Regions from separate parts of the Aliivibrio friggae genome, predicted to be linked through region 2. Evidence: predicted binding sites of a transcription regulator. Region 2 holds the regulator's gene; the other holds the start of a gene.
What was found. The regulator MetJ, encoded in region 2, represses methionine synthesis genes. The targets are predictions, from matches to a motif close to TTAGACNTNTANANGTCTAA.
Positions count from the first base shown of each region.

Region 1: the regulator MetJ is predicted to act here: its motif matches at 1,705-1,724, upstream of metA (homoserine O-acetyltransferase MetA).

Region 1 is NZ_CM170648.1:2,334,105-2,342,061, reverse strand. It holds gene AC2INI_RS10895 (anaerobic C4-dicarboxylate transporter) at 1-477, opposite strand, end outside; gene metA (homoserine O-acetyltransferase MetA) at 732-1,670, opposite strand; gene AC2INI_RS10885 (YeeE/YedE family protein) at 1,899-2,312, shown strand; gene AC2INI_RS10880 (DUF6691 family protein) at 2,325-2,756, shown strand; gene AC2INI_RS10875 (VOC family protein) at 2,833-3,252, opposite strand; gene cadC (lysine decarboxylation/transport transcriptional activator CadC) at 3,832-5,460, shown strand; gene AC2INI_RS10865 (alanine/glycine:cation symporter family protein) at 5,555-7,024, opposite strand; gene cadB (cadaverine/lysine antiporter) at 7,681-7,957, shown strand, end outside.
Region 2 is NZ_CM170648.1:2,582,665-2,590,621, forward strand. It holds gene AC2INI_RS11920 (AMP-dependent synthetase/ligase) at 1-700, opposite strand, end outside; gene leuO (transcriptional regulator LeuO) at 942-1,919, opposite strand; gene AC2INI_RS11930 (bifunctional aspartate kinase/homoserine dehydrogenase II) at 2,259-4,676, opposite strand; gene AC2INI_RS11935 (O-succinylhomoserine (thiol)-lyase) at 4,676-5,842, opposite strand; gene metJ (met regulon transcriptional regulator MetJ) at 6,096-6,416, shown strand; gene AC2INI_RS11945 (alpha-amylase family glycosyl hydrolase) at 6,545-7,957, shown strand, end outside.

The DNA.
Region 1 (7,957 bases), 250 kb from region 2:
GACTAGTTGTGCTAGATAATAAACTACCGCAGCAGAAAGTGGAGAGGCAGTAATCGCAATTTGAGAAGCGACAGAAGCCGCAGCCATTGGACGTTCAGGACGAATACCATTCTTAAGAGCAACATCACCAATGATTGGCATTATTGAATACACAGCATGGCCAGTACCTAATAAGAAGGTCATCGCATAAGTGACAAATGGCGCAATAATAGTAACGCGTTTAGGGTTCTTTCTTAAGATCCGCTCTGCTACTTGTAGCATGTATTTCAAACCACCAGCCGCTTCTAATATCGAAGCACAGGTCACTACGGCTAAAATGATCAACATAACCGTGACGGGTGGAGAGGTTGGTGGCATTTTGAAGATAAAGACTTCAATCACCAAACCAATACCAGAGACAACCCCTAGACCTATTCCGCCAAATCGAGACCCGATATAGAGCACGAGCAATAAAAAGAGAAATTCAAGATACAACATAGAACCACCTGCATAAATGCAATTTATAATTAAAATCAACTACAGGCATTAATACCTTATTTTTCATAGGGTTTAATTGAGGGAGTTCTCATTTAGATTGTTGTTGGTTTTATAAATAGAGGCTTGGTTGATCTGAATTAAATGAAAGGTCATTTTTTATCAAAAAAAGAAAAAATGGGCGCTATCTATCGGATTGTACTGGTTATTATATGATGGGGTTTGGGTATTAACTCGGCGCTAATACCCAAAGAAGACTAGTCTCGTGTGAAGTTTTGCTCTGAGAAGTGGTCAAGATCGTACGGTGTTTGTTGGTAAACACAGTAATTAAGCCAGTTAGAAAACAGCAAATGTCCGTGGCTACGCCATGTTGCTTTTGGCGAGATCTCAGGGTTATCATCTGGGTAATAATTGAGAGGAATAACAGGTTCCATCCCTTCACCTAAATCACGAATATATTCATTATGCAGAGTAAATGAATCGTATTCTGGGTGCCCTGTGACAAATACATTTCGCTTATCTTTTGTTGAAGCAAGGTATACACCTGCTTGTTCAGATGTTGCTAGAATATCCAGATCAGTGTGTTCATTCAGGTAATCTGCCGAGAAATCAGCGTAACGAGAATGAGGAGCTAAAAACTGATCATCGAAACCACGTAAAATAGGGTGGTGTTGATCAAGGTTATTATGTTGATATACCCCAGAGAGTTTTTCTTTACGTGTCCGCTTTGGCAAGTCATAAAGCAGTTTTAAACCCGCTTGAGCAGCCCAACAAACATAAAGGCTTGAGGTTACATGATCTTTTGCCCAGGTCATGATGGTTTGTAAGTGATCCCAATAAATCACATCTTCAAATTGCACTAAACCTAATGGAGCGCCAGTGATGATCAGTCCATCAAAGTTACGATTCTTAATGCCTTCAAATTGGCGATAAAAGGTATCTAAATGCTCTGTCGGGGTATTTTTACTGGTGCGATTGTCAATGCGTAATAGCTCAACGTCCACTTGTAATGGGCTATTAGAAAGTAAGCGTAAAAATTGAGTTTCTGTTTCGATCTTTTTTGGCATCAAATTTAAAATGATGACTTTTAGAGGTCGAATGGCTTGTGTGGTGGCACGAGACTCTTGCATGATAAAGATATTCTCTTCACGCAATACTTCAGCAGCAGGGAGTTGGTCTGGTATTTTTATCGGCACAACTTATCCTTAAGTTATTTTAATTTCTAGCATTCTATACGTCTATACTCCTAAACTTACCTTATTATGAATCGAGTGTCGAGACTGTGTCTAATTCATTTTCTATATTTATATCAGTATAAATTTAGCTAAAGCTAATTTCATTTAAGCTAAATAAGCATTGACTAATATATGGTTCGTGCGTATTCTTATCAATATGTTCAAAAAACAAACTAATGAGTAAGAATGATGACTATTCCATGGAGCTCTTTATTTGGCGGTATGCTATTAGGTGTATCTGCAACTTTACTACTTTTACTCAATGGTAAAATTGCGGGTATTAGTGGTGTACTTACCGGGTTAATGACGCCGAAAAAACGTGATTATGCGTGGCGATGGCTGTTTGTGCTTAGTATGGTTGGTGGTGGTGCTATTGGTGTGTATTTCTTAGGGGCTGAAGTGCCAAAAGAGTATGAAACCACCACTAGCATGCTTATCGTTGCCGGATTATTAGTGGGTATTGGCACTCGCTTAGGTAATGGTTGTACGAGTGGTCATGGAATTTGTGGCATTGGGCGCTTATCCATTCGCTCAATAGTCGCTACTGCGGTCTTTATGTTTGTTGCTGCGGTAACTGTGTTTGTTCGATTATATGTACTTTAATAAGGGGTAGTTATGAATAATGTATTGTTTCGTTTAGCTGCTCTTATCTCTGGTCTTCTATTTGGTCTAGGTATGACAATATCAGGCATGGCTGACCCTGCTAAAGTGATTGGTTTTTTAGATGTCGCTGGTAACTGGGACCCAAGCTTAATGTTTGTAATGGGAGGGGCGCTATTAGTATTTATGCCTGCCTATTTCTTGCTAATTAAACCAAAAACAAAACCACTTAATGCTGAAGAATTTTGTTTATCTACCAGCAAAAAAATTGATACCAAATTACTATCAGGTGCAGCGATCTTTGGGCTAGGTTGGGGTATTGCTGGAGTTTGTCCTGGACCTGCAGTATCGAGTCTCGCTTTAGGTAATAGTGATGTCGTTATATTCACCTTTGCCATGATGTTAGGGTTAGGAAGTACTCACTTTATCCTTAATAAAAATACGTAACATCAAACAGTGTCAGAGAGGAGCTAATCTCAGCATTAGCTCCTTTGAATTTACTCCAGTTCTAATGAGTTATTCTTTATTCATAACAATAGCGCTCTTCTTCTTTATCACTGCTGTATTCGACTAATTCCCATTCAAAATGCGCTTTATCATAAAAATATAGGCGTCTGCCATGCTTTTCTTGCATGATATCTCCATTCTGCTCATACCCTAAAGCCAGTAATTTTTGCTGGATTTTATCTAAATCTTCAACAATTAAGCCGATATGGTTAATCCCTATATTTTTATACGGATAGCGTGTGTCTTTTGAATTACTCATCTCTTGTGGCTCTTGCAGAGCAAAATAGCAATTGGCATTGCCTATGTGGGCCCAACGATGAGCACCATCAGGAGTTTTATCTATCTTGATACGAAAATCAGGCGCAGCGTTTAACAAAAAAGCAGTAGCGGCATCGATATTAGGTACAGTGATATTAGCGTGTTCAAATCGTGTCATAGGTGACTCCTTGTCATTGGTCTATTTTGTTAATGTCCGTCCACTCTAAAACCTGAACTTAACTTTAGGTCAACAGTTTATTTTTTGTTTTATTTTTAAGGTATGGCGAATTCATTAACGTTTAACTGATGGATATATTAATAATTTTTTAGATTTTATTTATCCTTATTATTTTTAATGATTTGAAAATGACGAGTTGAGATTTCTTGATCTATTTATATTCTATTTACGTGGTGTTCATATTGGGTGACTTTTATTCATACTAATAACAGCTCTGTTAATCTAGTGGATAAAAAAAGTGACAAATGTTTACCCATGATGTAACCCTAAGAGGTTGTAATTTTTTGCCTTATAAAACATTTGGTTACTGATATTTTGTAGGTGTTTTTTTAATGCTGATTCTTACTTGGATCCTAAGATTGCATTTTTGAAAGGGGAATCTCATATAAAAGAGAGTAAGGGTTATCTATAATCCATTTTTCATTATATATAGACGTAAATATCACGTTAAAGATTATTATTTTTGATGCGTTTATTTCATTCGTTTTATATTAATATCTAATCAAATATGAGTATCTTATGGTCGGGATCTGTTTTCAAATTAATGACTGGACATTGGTTGTTGAGGAAAATAAGTTGTATCGCCAAGATAGGGAAGTCTCAGTCGAACCTCGTTTAGTCAACTTGTTACAGTTTTTAGCTCAGCATTCAGGTGAAGTATTTTGTCGTGATGAGCTGATTAAGCACGTCTGGGACGGAGCATTCGTAACGGATCAAGTCGTAACTCAGTCTATATTTGAACTACGAAAAATATTAAGAGATGGACGCTTAGATAACGCGAGATATTTAGTTACGGTACCAAAGCGTGGTTATAAGTTGGTTGCTGAAACTCAAATTGTTAATTTTGAAAATACAGAGTTTTGGAAGCCTTGCGACCACTCTGCAACAACAAAGCCACTAGTATCGAATAATATAGAATTACAGAATATTGATAGTGAACTCACTGACGATAAAGAGCCATCGACAGAGCCCGATCTCTCTTTTCCATCGGGACCGTTAACTCGTGCGATGACAACGATATCGAAAGATGTTGAAAACGAGAAAAAGAAACAAGGAACGAGTTTTAACTCTTTTTATCGCTGGAAATTACTCGCGTTTGATGCATTTCTTGTCTGTATTTTAATAGCAGTGATCATGTCGGCTACATATCAACAAACCAGTACCCATATAACCAAAGCAATTGATATTGATTTAATTGAATTTACGTTTCATGAGAGTCGAAATCAAAAGGATGAAACTGAGTTTCTTGCGGATGGGATCAGTCAAAAGTTAATGGCAGATTTAGCCAGTATTGGTGACTATCGTGTTCAGATAGATAAAACAGCATTTACCACCGGAATTTTACCGGGAAAAGTGGTTGCTGTTCGGGTAGAGGAGCAACAGAATAAAACCTACTTAGATATTGAATACCGCAGTAATACATCAAATAAAGTATTGTTCAGTCGCCAGTATCGAATGACAACCTCAAATCTTGAACAGGTATTGCGTCAATCTTCTTTAGATTTGATGAAAGCACTTGGAGTGCAAGTATCAACAGAGCAGATGGATGATTTGATGGTAGGGCTACCAAAAGAGCCAGGGTTACTTGAGATGCTCATTCAAGCGAATCATTACATTAATCAACCAGATCCTAGATTGTTTGAGCAGGGAATAAGACTATTAGAAAAGATATCAGCAGCAGAGCCTAATAATGGTTACATTTCTGCTGAGCTTTATATTGCTTATAATGCATTTTCAGCACTCAATCCGGCGTTAGAACTTAATGATAATACGATTAAGATTGATAATTTAAGTCAGAACCTTACGGAGAAATACGGGTTAGAAACTGATGCACGATTGCCTGCTCGTATTTATGAAGCATTAGCGATGAATGCCATTAAGCAAGATAATAAAGAAGCTGCACAGCATTATCTTAACTTAGCTTTTAAGCGTAGAGAGTCGGCTTTCTCTTATATTCTAGAAGGTAAACTCGAAGAGTTGAATGGTAATCTAGATTTGGCAGGGGATGCTTATAGTCGCGCGTTTTTTATGGATACATCGTTAGAGACATACATGTTGAGTGAAAACTTAGCGTTTTACAGTGATCTCGAAACGGTTGCGTATTTTATGTATAAAGCGATTAAGCCAAGTAGTATTCGATTAATCTAGTCATAGATAGATAGATAGATAAGAAAAGGCCCGTCGAACTAGGTTTGACAGGCCTTTTTGTTTTTAGCTAAGAGTAATGTTAGCTAGAAAAAGATTATGCTTTCTTTTTCTTTGGGTGCCATGCACCGTCTAAATCATCAAGCTCAGGGAACTTAGTGCGATCAAACTCTGGCGTTTTACCCGCTTTAAGTTGAGTTTCGTAATCTTTAATGATTTTGATAGCTAGCTTAGAGAGTAGGATTAACGCAACGATGTTGATTAATGCCATCATACCCATAGAAGCATCAGCTAGGTTCCATACTACTGGTAGTGAGGCTACAGAGCCAAACATAACCATAGCTAGAACACACAGACGGAAACCAAACAGACCTTTCTTAGAGTTACCATTCAAGAACATTACGTTTGTTTCAGCGTAGCTGTAGTTCGCAATGATAGAAGTGAAACAAAATAGAAGAATAGCCAATGCCATAAAGTAGCTTGTCCAACCGCCTAACTCATTGGTTAGCGCTTGTTGAAGAAGGCTAATACCTGTTGCAGCATCTGGCTGATCCATTACGCCAGAAAGCATAATCATTGCAGCAGAAGCCGTACAGATAACTAGCGTATCAACAAACACACCTAGCATTTGCACAAAACCTTGTGATGCAGGGTGGTTAGGATTTGGTGTAGCACTTGCCGCGATGTTAGCCGCAGAACCCATACCCGCTTCGTTCGAGAATAGACCACGAGCGATACCAGATTGCATAGCTTGAGCGATAGTATATGCAACACCACCAGCCGCCGCTTCTTGCCAACCAAATGCGCTCTTAACGATAAGCGTTAATACTGCAGGAACTTCAGTAATGTTCATTACTACAATAATCAGTGCAATCGCAAGGTAACCAATTGCCATAACAGGAACGATTTTTGATGATGCACTAGCAACACGACGTAAACCACCCATGATAAAGAAGCCAGAAACAGCAACAATAACCAGACCCATGATAGTTTTATCAAAACCAAATGAATGGTTAAGAGCATCAGTGATGGTATTCGCTTGAACGGCGTTAAATACTAAACCAAAAGCAATGATTAGGAAGATAGAGAAAAGCGTACCCATCCAGCGTTGACCAAGACCTTTCTCCATGTAGTAAGCAGGGCCGCCACGGTATTGACCGTCAACGTCTTTCACTTTATACACTTGAGCTAGTGTTGATTCAATGAATGCTGTCGCCATACCAAATAGAGCAATCACCCACATCCAGAAAATAGCACCAGGGCCACCAACGGTTAATGCAACTGCCACACCTGCCATGTTGCCCGTTCCCACGCGAGCTGCCATAGAGGTACAAAATACTTGATAAGAGCTGATTCCGCTGTCGATCTCTTGACCGCTGCGTAAAATTTTAACTGAATGACCAAGTTGGCGAAGCTGAATGAAGCCAAGGCGTACAGTGAAGTACACACCCACACCAACAAGAAGATAAACGAGGACTTGCCCCCAAAGAAGGCCATTGATCGCGCCAATAACGGACATTAATGCCTCGTTCATTGACTCAATTAGCGTTGAATCTGTGTTTGTCATGAAATTTCCTTATTAATAATCGTTAATTTATTTTTCCTAAAAAATGGATAACGAATCGCCAATCTTTAAGAAATATAAGTAACCTTGTTATAAAGTTGTATGAAATATCGTTTGCTAAGGATTTGCGGCGATTAATATAGTTCAGTGGGCGTTGTATAGTCAATAATAATGAAACAATATGTCGTACTTTTTTTACGTATGTGTATAAAGATTTACAATTTAAGTCTTGTGATTTTTATATTTATTACCCATTAAATAATTATGGTCTTTGTTCTTTCTCTTTCCTTATAAAGAAGAGATAAACATTTAAATTAAAGAGGGGAAACACAGCACCTTGAGATGTTTATCTTTTTTATTAATCTAAAATAAAACCTAAATGAAATCACTTAACCTATTGAAATTAAGTTGTTTTCTATATTGTGTTTTTTTAATTCAAGTAAATGTCCTTATTTTTTTATCATTATTTTATTGATAACTTTATCCTTATTTTTTTTCGATTCATTGGGCGTAATCTTCATCTCAACATTCGAGCGGGATGTTGTTTATCTACCCCAACAGAGTTTGCATGACCTGTTTAAATAGCATCTCGCCCTCTTAAATAAAATTTCGCATAACGGGCTAATAATAGAGCCCATTCGATAATCCCTGGAGATGTTATGGAATCGAATACAAAAAAAATTGGCTTAATTGCCTGTACGGGTGTTGTTGCCGGCAACATGATGGGGAGTGGTATTGCACTATTACCTTCTTCATTAGCGGCAGTCGGCTCAGTATCCATCTTTAGCTGGATCATTTGTTTAGTGGGTGCATTAAGTTTGGCGTTTGTTTTTGCCCGCTTAGCAACTAAGAATCCGCAAGAAGGTGGCCCTATTGCCTATGCTGGTGAAGTATCACCGGTGTTTGGTTTCCAAACTGGTGTCCTTTACTACCACG
Region 2 (7,957 bases):
AGAAACACAGTGACACGTCTTTTTCTGTTAATGCCAAATTAGTGTTGTGTCCCTCTAGCTGTGAACCAACATTAACATAATCTAGCATCACACCTTTTGGCTCTCCCGTTGTACCTGAGGTATAAATCAACGTGAGTAGGTCATCCATTTGTGCACTATCTAGACGAGCTTGCAACTCATCTTTGTGCATGTCATCGGCTTTAGCAATGAAATCATTCCAAGAAATACCCGCTTGGTGATCATTTAAGTCAATATCATCACTTAATGCCACAATATGAGTCAGCTGAGGACATTGATCAAAAATAACCACAGCAGCATTGTATTGCGCCTGCTCACCAACAAATAAAATACGGATATCCGCGTCATTAAGGATATAAGCGGCTTGCTTTGGCGTGTTAGTTGGATAGATAGGTACAGGAACTGAACGCAATTGCATAGTAGCAAAATCAGCGATTGTCCAGCGAGGCATGTTATTTGAGAATATACCCACCTTTTCTTGCACATTTAACCCATGAGCCAATAGCGCTAATGATAGCGTATCCATCTGCTCTCCAAATTCACCCCAAGTAATGTCACTCCATGCAGCGCACTGAGTGTCACTCCAAGCACCACATTTACGTTCACGTAATGCTGTTGCATTGGGTTTATTTGCGATATGTTTGCGGATCTCTTTTACAATATGTAGGTTTTGAATAGTCATCTCGAATTCACCTTTAGGCTTACACTTGTAAGCTATAATCTGCACAAAGTGTACAAGTGGCAGTAAAAAAGGCAACTATTTCTCTGTATAAAATGTAAGTATTGTTGTGTGAAACTCATTTCCGCTTGCTCTATTAACAAATTGATTATTTAAAATCTACATTTTGTTTATATCGTACAGCTACCTACAAAAAAGGCAGCGTCAATTCGCTGCCTTTCTATTTATTACTTTTATTATAGCTTTAAAACATCATACCTTTGCTTGAAGCTACAACTTCTTCACCACAAATAAGCATTAGTTGATCTCTCATCCAGATATGCCCTTTGTCTTTTTGGTATGAATCATGCCAGCTTAAATAACCACTGATGCCTTTTGATTCAATCGGTAATGGAAGGATCGCAAGTTGATCACGATTAGGCATAGAATTCACCAACCATTTTGGAGCTACGGTAATTAATTCAGATTGAGAAACAACATATAAGATATTACTGATACTTGCGCCTTTATACGCTTGCTCATACAGTGAATCCATATAAATGTGATCCGCAAATCCTTTCGTATTTTCAAGACGAGCTGGCACTGCATGTTTTTCATTTGCCAATTGCTCTTTAGTAATACCGCCTTGAATACGAGGGTGATTAACTGAAGTCACAACAACAAGTTCATCCGTAAATAACTCAGTACTCATATAACCAGGTTCATCAAAGCGCACATAATCAATCACGAAATCCACTTCTTGATAACGTAGTTTTTGAGCAATTTCTGGATCATGCTCACCTGATAATTTCAGATTAATGTATGGCGATTTTTGTTGAATATCTCGCATGATGCGCGGGGCAAAACGAATATCTGATGGACTACAAATGGATAGCTTAAATTGTCTTGCTGATGTTTCAGGAGAAAAAGTAGAGCTTGGCAGCTCGTTCTTCACTAACTGCAGAGCTTGTCGCATTGGAGCAAACAGTTGACGTGCTCGCTGAGTTGGCTGAATACCTCTTCCATGACGAATAAATAGTTCGTCGTTGAACATCACTTTCAAGCGAGAAACCGCATTACTTACCGCAGGTTGCGACATCCCTAAATTTTGCGCAGCACGAGTAATATTTTGCTCCTGCATTACGGCATCAAAAACAGTTAATAAATTTAAATCAACACTGCGTAATACTTGTTCTGAACTTGCAACAGGTACGGAAATAGGGCTAGGTTCTGACATATTCATTTAATGACTCTCTCAATCGGCCAATCGGCAATTTTATTCAAATTAATAGTTAATCATGGCTGCATATTTTTATTATTATTTCGAGATATTGATCTCATATATGTTAGCCAGTTCTTAATCATCATTACTGAATAGATTTACAAAATCCATAGCACCTACAGAATTTTAATTTTAATTTATGCTTAATGAATTTAAATAACAAAATAAAACTTATGGATCAGATAATTAGCAATAAATATAAATTTATCTAAAGCCATATTGAATCCGTTTTTTCCTACAAACCAAAAAAAACCATGCAATATTGCATGGCTTAATAATAAGAAACATCAATCAATTATGTTAAAAAAGTGACGATATTCGATTTAAGTCTGATTGTATTGCACCCGCCGTTACTTCCCTACCTGCGCCAGGTCCTCTAATAACTAATGGATTATCTTTATACCATTTGCTTTCAATGGCAAAGATATTATCGCAAGGGAGTAAATTAGCTAATGCATGATGCTCTGCAAGTGCTTCGATACTCACAGTAGCGCTCCCATCTTTGTTTAAACGAGCAACATAACGCAAAACCTTTTGCTCTTTTTGTGCTTTCTCTAAACGCTCAAGCAAGGCAAGATTAATTAGCTCTCCTTTTGCGAGAAAGTCATCCAAGCTAACATCTTTTAACTCCGCAGGAACCAAAGACTCAACTTTTACTTGCGTTGGTTCAATCTTCAATCCAGCTTCACGCGCTAAGATCACCAATTTTCTCATGACATCAGAACCATCTAAATCATTTCTAGGATCCGGTTCAGTTAAGCCTTGTTGCCAAGCCAGATCGACTAACTCAGTAAAAGGGACATCACCATTATACTGTTGAAATAACCATGATAAAGTTCCAGAAAAAATGCCTGATAACGCAACTATTTCATCACCGCTTTCTCGTAAATCTCTAACGGTGTGATTAATAGGAAGACCGGCGCCTACTGTTGCATTATACAACCAGTGACGCCCTGTTTTTGCAAACGCATCCACCACTGCTTGATATTCTTCGCTTGGCGCTGAACCCGCCACTTTGTTTGCAGAAATAAGATGAATCCCCTGCTCTGCAATTTTCGTATATTGTTGTGACAGCTCGGCACTTGCGGTGACATCAAGCACGACAACATCATCGTAGCCTTGAACTAATCCAAGCTTTTCTATCCAATCAAAATTCTGATATGAAATCGCTTCATCATCAAATTTTTCAACTACTGACGTTGAATCTAGTCCATCAAAATCTAACCAATGACGATGACGGTCAATGACACCAACAAGTGAAAACTGCATACCATGACGTTTTTCAAGGTTACGTTTTTGCTCAGTAAAAAGAGACAGCCATTGAGAGCCAATATTGCCATGCCCACACAATACAAGCGCAACACGTTTTTGAGCTTGGAATAAGTGAGTATGGATATCATTAATTACTGGCGTCGTATCCACTTTACGTAATATCGCAACCAAACTTAAACCAGATTCAGATTCACACACAAACTCTAATGGGCAGTTCTTTAATTGATGGTAAAAACCATGACTATGAATCGCATTACTCGTCACGCCAGCACCAACCGCCGCAATCATCGAGTAGCCTTCTTTAAGCTTGATTTCAGCATGAACCGCAGAGTTCTGTAACACCTCTAATGCTTCATGAACGACTTCTGAGGTATAAGTAAGTAATAGCGTAAACTGATCAGCCTGCGCTTCTAATGCCAAAGGTTGAAGTTGAGAACGAGTAAGAAGAGAAAGTACCTCTTGTTTCGCACGTTCAAAATCTTGTCCACGACCAAAACCTAATTGGATCAAATACACATCTTCTAATGAGGTAACAATTTTTGCACCACGACCAGAAGCCAATACACGTTCAATACGAGTCGAGCCAGATTCTGGCTGGTAACTACAACGTAAGCTTAAATCCAATGCACTTTGAGCAACAGGTTGCAGGGTTCGGCTGTGTAATACTGGTGCTGCTAATCGAGCCAACTCACTCGCTTCATCTAAACGAAGCAAAGGCAATAAGCAAGCATCTGCCACTTTTCTAGGATCGGCACTAAATACCCCAGCGACATCACTCCAAATAGTAACGCGAGAGACTTCAGCTAATGCCCCGATCATGGTCGCTGAATAGTCAGAGCCATTACGACCAAGTAGAACGGTTTCTCCTTTTTGATCGCGAGCCATAAAGCCGGTGATCACGATTCGTCCATGAGGATGCTGAGCCATTTGCTCTTTAAATAGTGGCCACGACAGTGAACGATCTACTTCAGGTTGAGCAGCTCGCTCCGCACGTAAAAAAGTTCGAGAATCGAGTGGCGCTGCCTGTAAATCTATTTGATTTAAATACGCAGAAAGCAGTCGAGATGACCATACCTCACCATGCCCAAGAACATCAGCCTGTTGAACTTCAGTTAATGGCGCGTGCAATTGACCAATAGCAATCAGTTCTTTATGCAGTAGTTCAAGTAATGGCTCCGCATTTTCAGCGCTAAGTAATTCTGAAATCAGCTCTTGTTGGTACTTTCGTAAAGACTCCAAGACTTCATGTGCTAATCGGCCATCTTTTAATAAACCATCAAACCATTCTAAAATTCGGTTTGTGGTGTTGCCCGCAGCAGACACGACAACCAGATCATGCTCGCTTGAGTATTCTTTTAAAATAGTCGCGACACGGCGATAGCATTCTGGATCGGCAAGGCTGCTACCACCAAACTTATGTAATTGACGTGGTACTAATCCTGTCATTACTTCACCTCTGCAGCGATAACGAAGGCTTGTTTCAGATCCGCGATAAGATCACGGCTGTCTTCTAATCCAACCGAAATACGTAGCAGTGTTGGAACTAAACCCGCTTCGGCTTGTGCTTCATCTGACATTGCTCGGTGAGTCATAGTACCTGGATGCGCAATCAAACTTTCTACACCACCAAGAGATTCTGCTAAAGAGAAATATTTTAGCTCTTTCACAAACACTTTCAGCTGTTCTAGTGATCCATTTAGCTCAAAACTTAACATCGCACCAAAGCCTGCTTGCTGACGCTTTGCAATCTCATGTCCTGGATGTTCAGGTAAACTTGGGTGATAAATTGTTCCTACTAAAGCTTCTTCTTGAAGGCACTTAAGCACCTCCATTGCATTCTCTTCATGTACTCGCATACGAGCACTAAGGGTACGAATTCCACGTAAGGTTAAGTAGCTATCAAAAGCCGTTCCCGTCGCACCAATACAGTTTCCCCACCACGCAAGATCATCTGCGTGTTCTTGTGTTTTAGCGATTAATACACCGCCAACTACATCTGAATGACCGTTAATGTATTTGGTTGTCGAATGAAGGACAAAGTCAGCACCTAAAGTTAGAGGTTGCTGTAATACAGGAGAAAGGAAGGTATTGTCGACAGCGACTAAAGCGCCGACTTTTGCAGCTTTTTGACAAATCTCAGCAATATCAACCACTCGAACTAATGGATTAGAAGGGGTCTCTAATAGAATAAGCTTTGGCTTTTTAGCAATCGCAGCATCAAGTGCGTCGGTATCAGATTGGTCGACAAATAGAGTTTTGAAGTCACCTTTATTAGCACGAGTATTAAATAAACGATACGTACCGCCATAACAGTCATGAGGCGCAACAATAAGATCATCTGGGCCAAGCAGAGCTGAAACCATTAGATTAAGTGCTGAAGTTCCGCAGTTTGTAACAACCGCACCAGCACCACACTCTAAATCAGATAAAGTGGTTTCTAATTGAGTTCGGGTTGGGTTACCTGAGCGAGCATAATCGTATTTTGGTACATCACCAAATTCAGGGAAGCTGTAGTTAGTTGATAAGTAGATAGGAGGTACAACCGCATTGTGTTGTGAGTCAGTCTCAATACCGGTACGAACAGCAATAGTTGCAGGTTTTCTCTCGCTCATAATTTCCCTTCCAAACTGCTAGGCAGTGGTCTGATACCAATCACCTTAATGAGATATAAAGCGGTAATTTTCTACTCATCTATCTCAGATGACTGATATAATCTAATCCATAAGTTATATTCTTCTACTTTACCATCACAAAATGAGACGTCAATACTTCTAGACGTCTATATATCTTTGCTTATAGCCGTAAATATCGCTAGAATTAGCCTATCGTATTTTAAACAACAATAATCCAGAACGAAGGTGAACAATGGCTGATTGGAATGGTGACTATTTAAGTCCTTATGCCGAACACGGTAAGAAAAGCGAACAAGTAAAAAAAATTACTGTTTCTATTCCAACAAAGGTACTACAAATCCTTACTGATGAACGTACGCGTCGCCAAGTAAGTAACCTACGTCACGCAACGAACAGCGAATTATTATGTGAAGCATTCCTTCATGCTTACACTGGCCAACCTTTACCAACAGATGAAGACTTACGTAAAGATCGCCCAGATGATATTCCAGCAGAAGCAAAGGCCTTAATGACTGCAATGGGTATTGAGTTCGAAGCATTTGATGAAGAGTAAATAACTTTCATCTCCACCTCCTACCTCCTCCTTATTTTTTATAAATCAGGAGGATTACATTTCTACTTGCTTAATAAATAATCACAGTACCCTACTATAATTATAAAGGACTTACTGTGAAAAATAACATGGCAAAAACAGCGATAGCACTCGCTATTACCTCTCTATTGAGCGCCTGTACCTCAACCTCAGAAACAGCACAAATAACCTCAACTTATCAATGTAATCCTCAAATGATGGAAGAAAGTAATCATTTACGCATCTATCAAATCATGGTGGAAAGCTTTGTTGATGGTGATAACAGCATTGGTCATGGCACAGGTTACGGCCCGAGTCATCATAATGGTGATCTACAAGGGATCATTGATTCATTAGATTATATTCAATCATTAGGCATGAACGCCATTTGGATGACACCTATTTTTGAATCCGCACCAATTGAGGGCCAAGAGCATTGGGCTGATAAACTAGATGCTACTGGCTATTTCGCGACTGATTTCTTCAAAATTGATCCTCGCTTTGGCACATTAGAAAAAGCAAAAGAATTAGTAGAAGAAGCACATAAACGCGGAATGTATGTCTTATTTGATGGTGTATTTGGTCACCATAAAGAAGGCCTAATTAAGCCATCACCATCAGGCTTACTACCGAGTGGGAGTAATAATCCTGTTGATTACCCTGAGAGCGAAGATTTTTACTCTGAAGTAGCTGCATATTGGATCACTGAATTAAATATTGATGGTTGGCGACTAGATCAAGCTTACCAAGTACCTACTGAATCTTGGATAAACATTAGAAAAGCCGTTGATACCGCATCACAAAATACGACGTATATTAATAATAAAGGCGAACAAGTTAACCCGCTCGGTTACATGGTGGCTGAGATCTGGAATAACGAAAACTACATTACAGAAACCGGATACGGAGAGGAGAACAATCCAGCTCTTTGTTCGGCATTTGATTTTCCCTTACGCTTTCGTATTACCGAGACCTTCGCCGTCAATGAGAGTGGAATAGGAAATAAAGGAGGTGATTGGCTTAACGAGGGAATGCAAATGCATGAACTCTACCCTTCACACGCAACTCCAAATCTAATGCTAGGTAACCATGATGTGGTTCGCTTTGGTGATTTATTACAACGTGGTGATATTGCAGAACCAAGTGACAATAATTATTGGTTACGTCACAAAGCAGCCCTTTCATTTCAAGCAGCTTATAGCGGTCCTATCACTCTTTATTACGGAGATGAAATTGGCGATCAAGTTGATGGTTTCTCTAACAAAGAAAATAAAGATACCTGTGCTATTAAAGGATTATGTGATGATCATATCGCTCGCTCATCCGCCAAAATTGATGGCCTTACCGCAACACTAACACCTGACCAACTTAAGCTAAAAACCTACGTCTCAAAGCTAATGACTTTACGTATTGAAAACCCTGCATTATCGGAAGGCGTCAGAACCAATATTATCGCTAATAAGGCGGTATATGTAGATCATAAGCAAGCAGAAAATAATACGATTCTATTCATGGTTAGCACT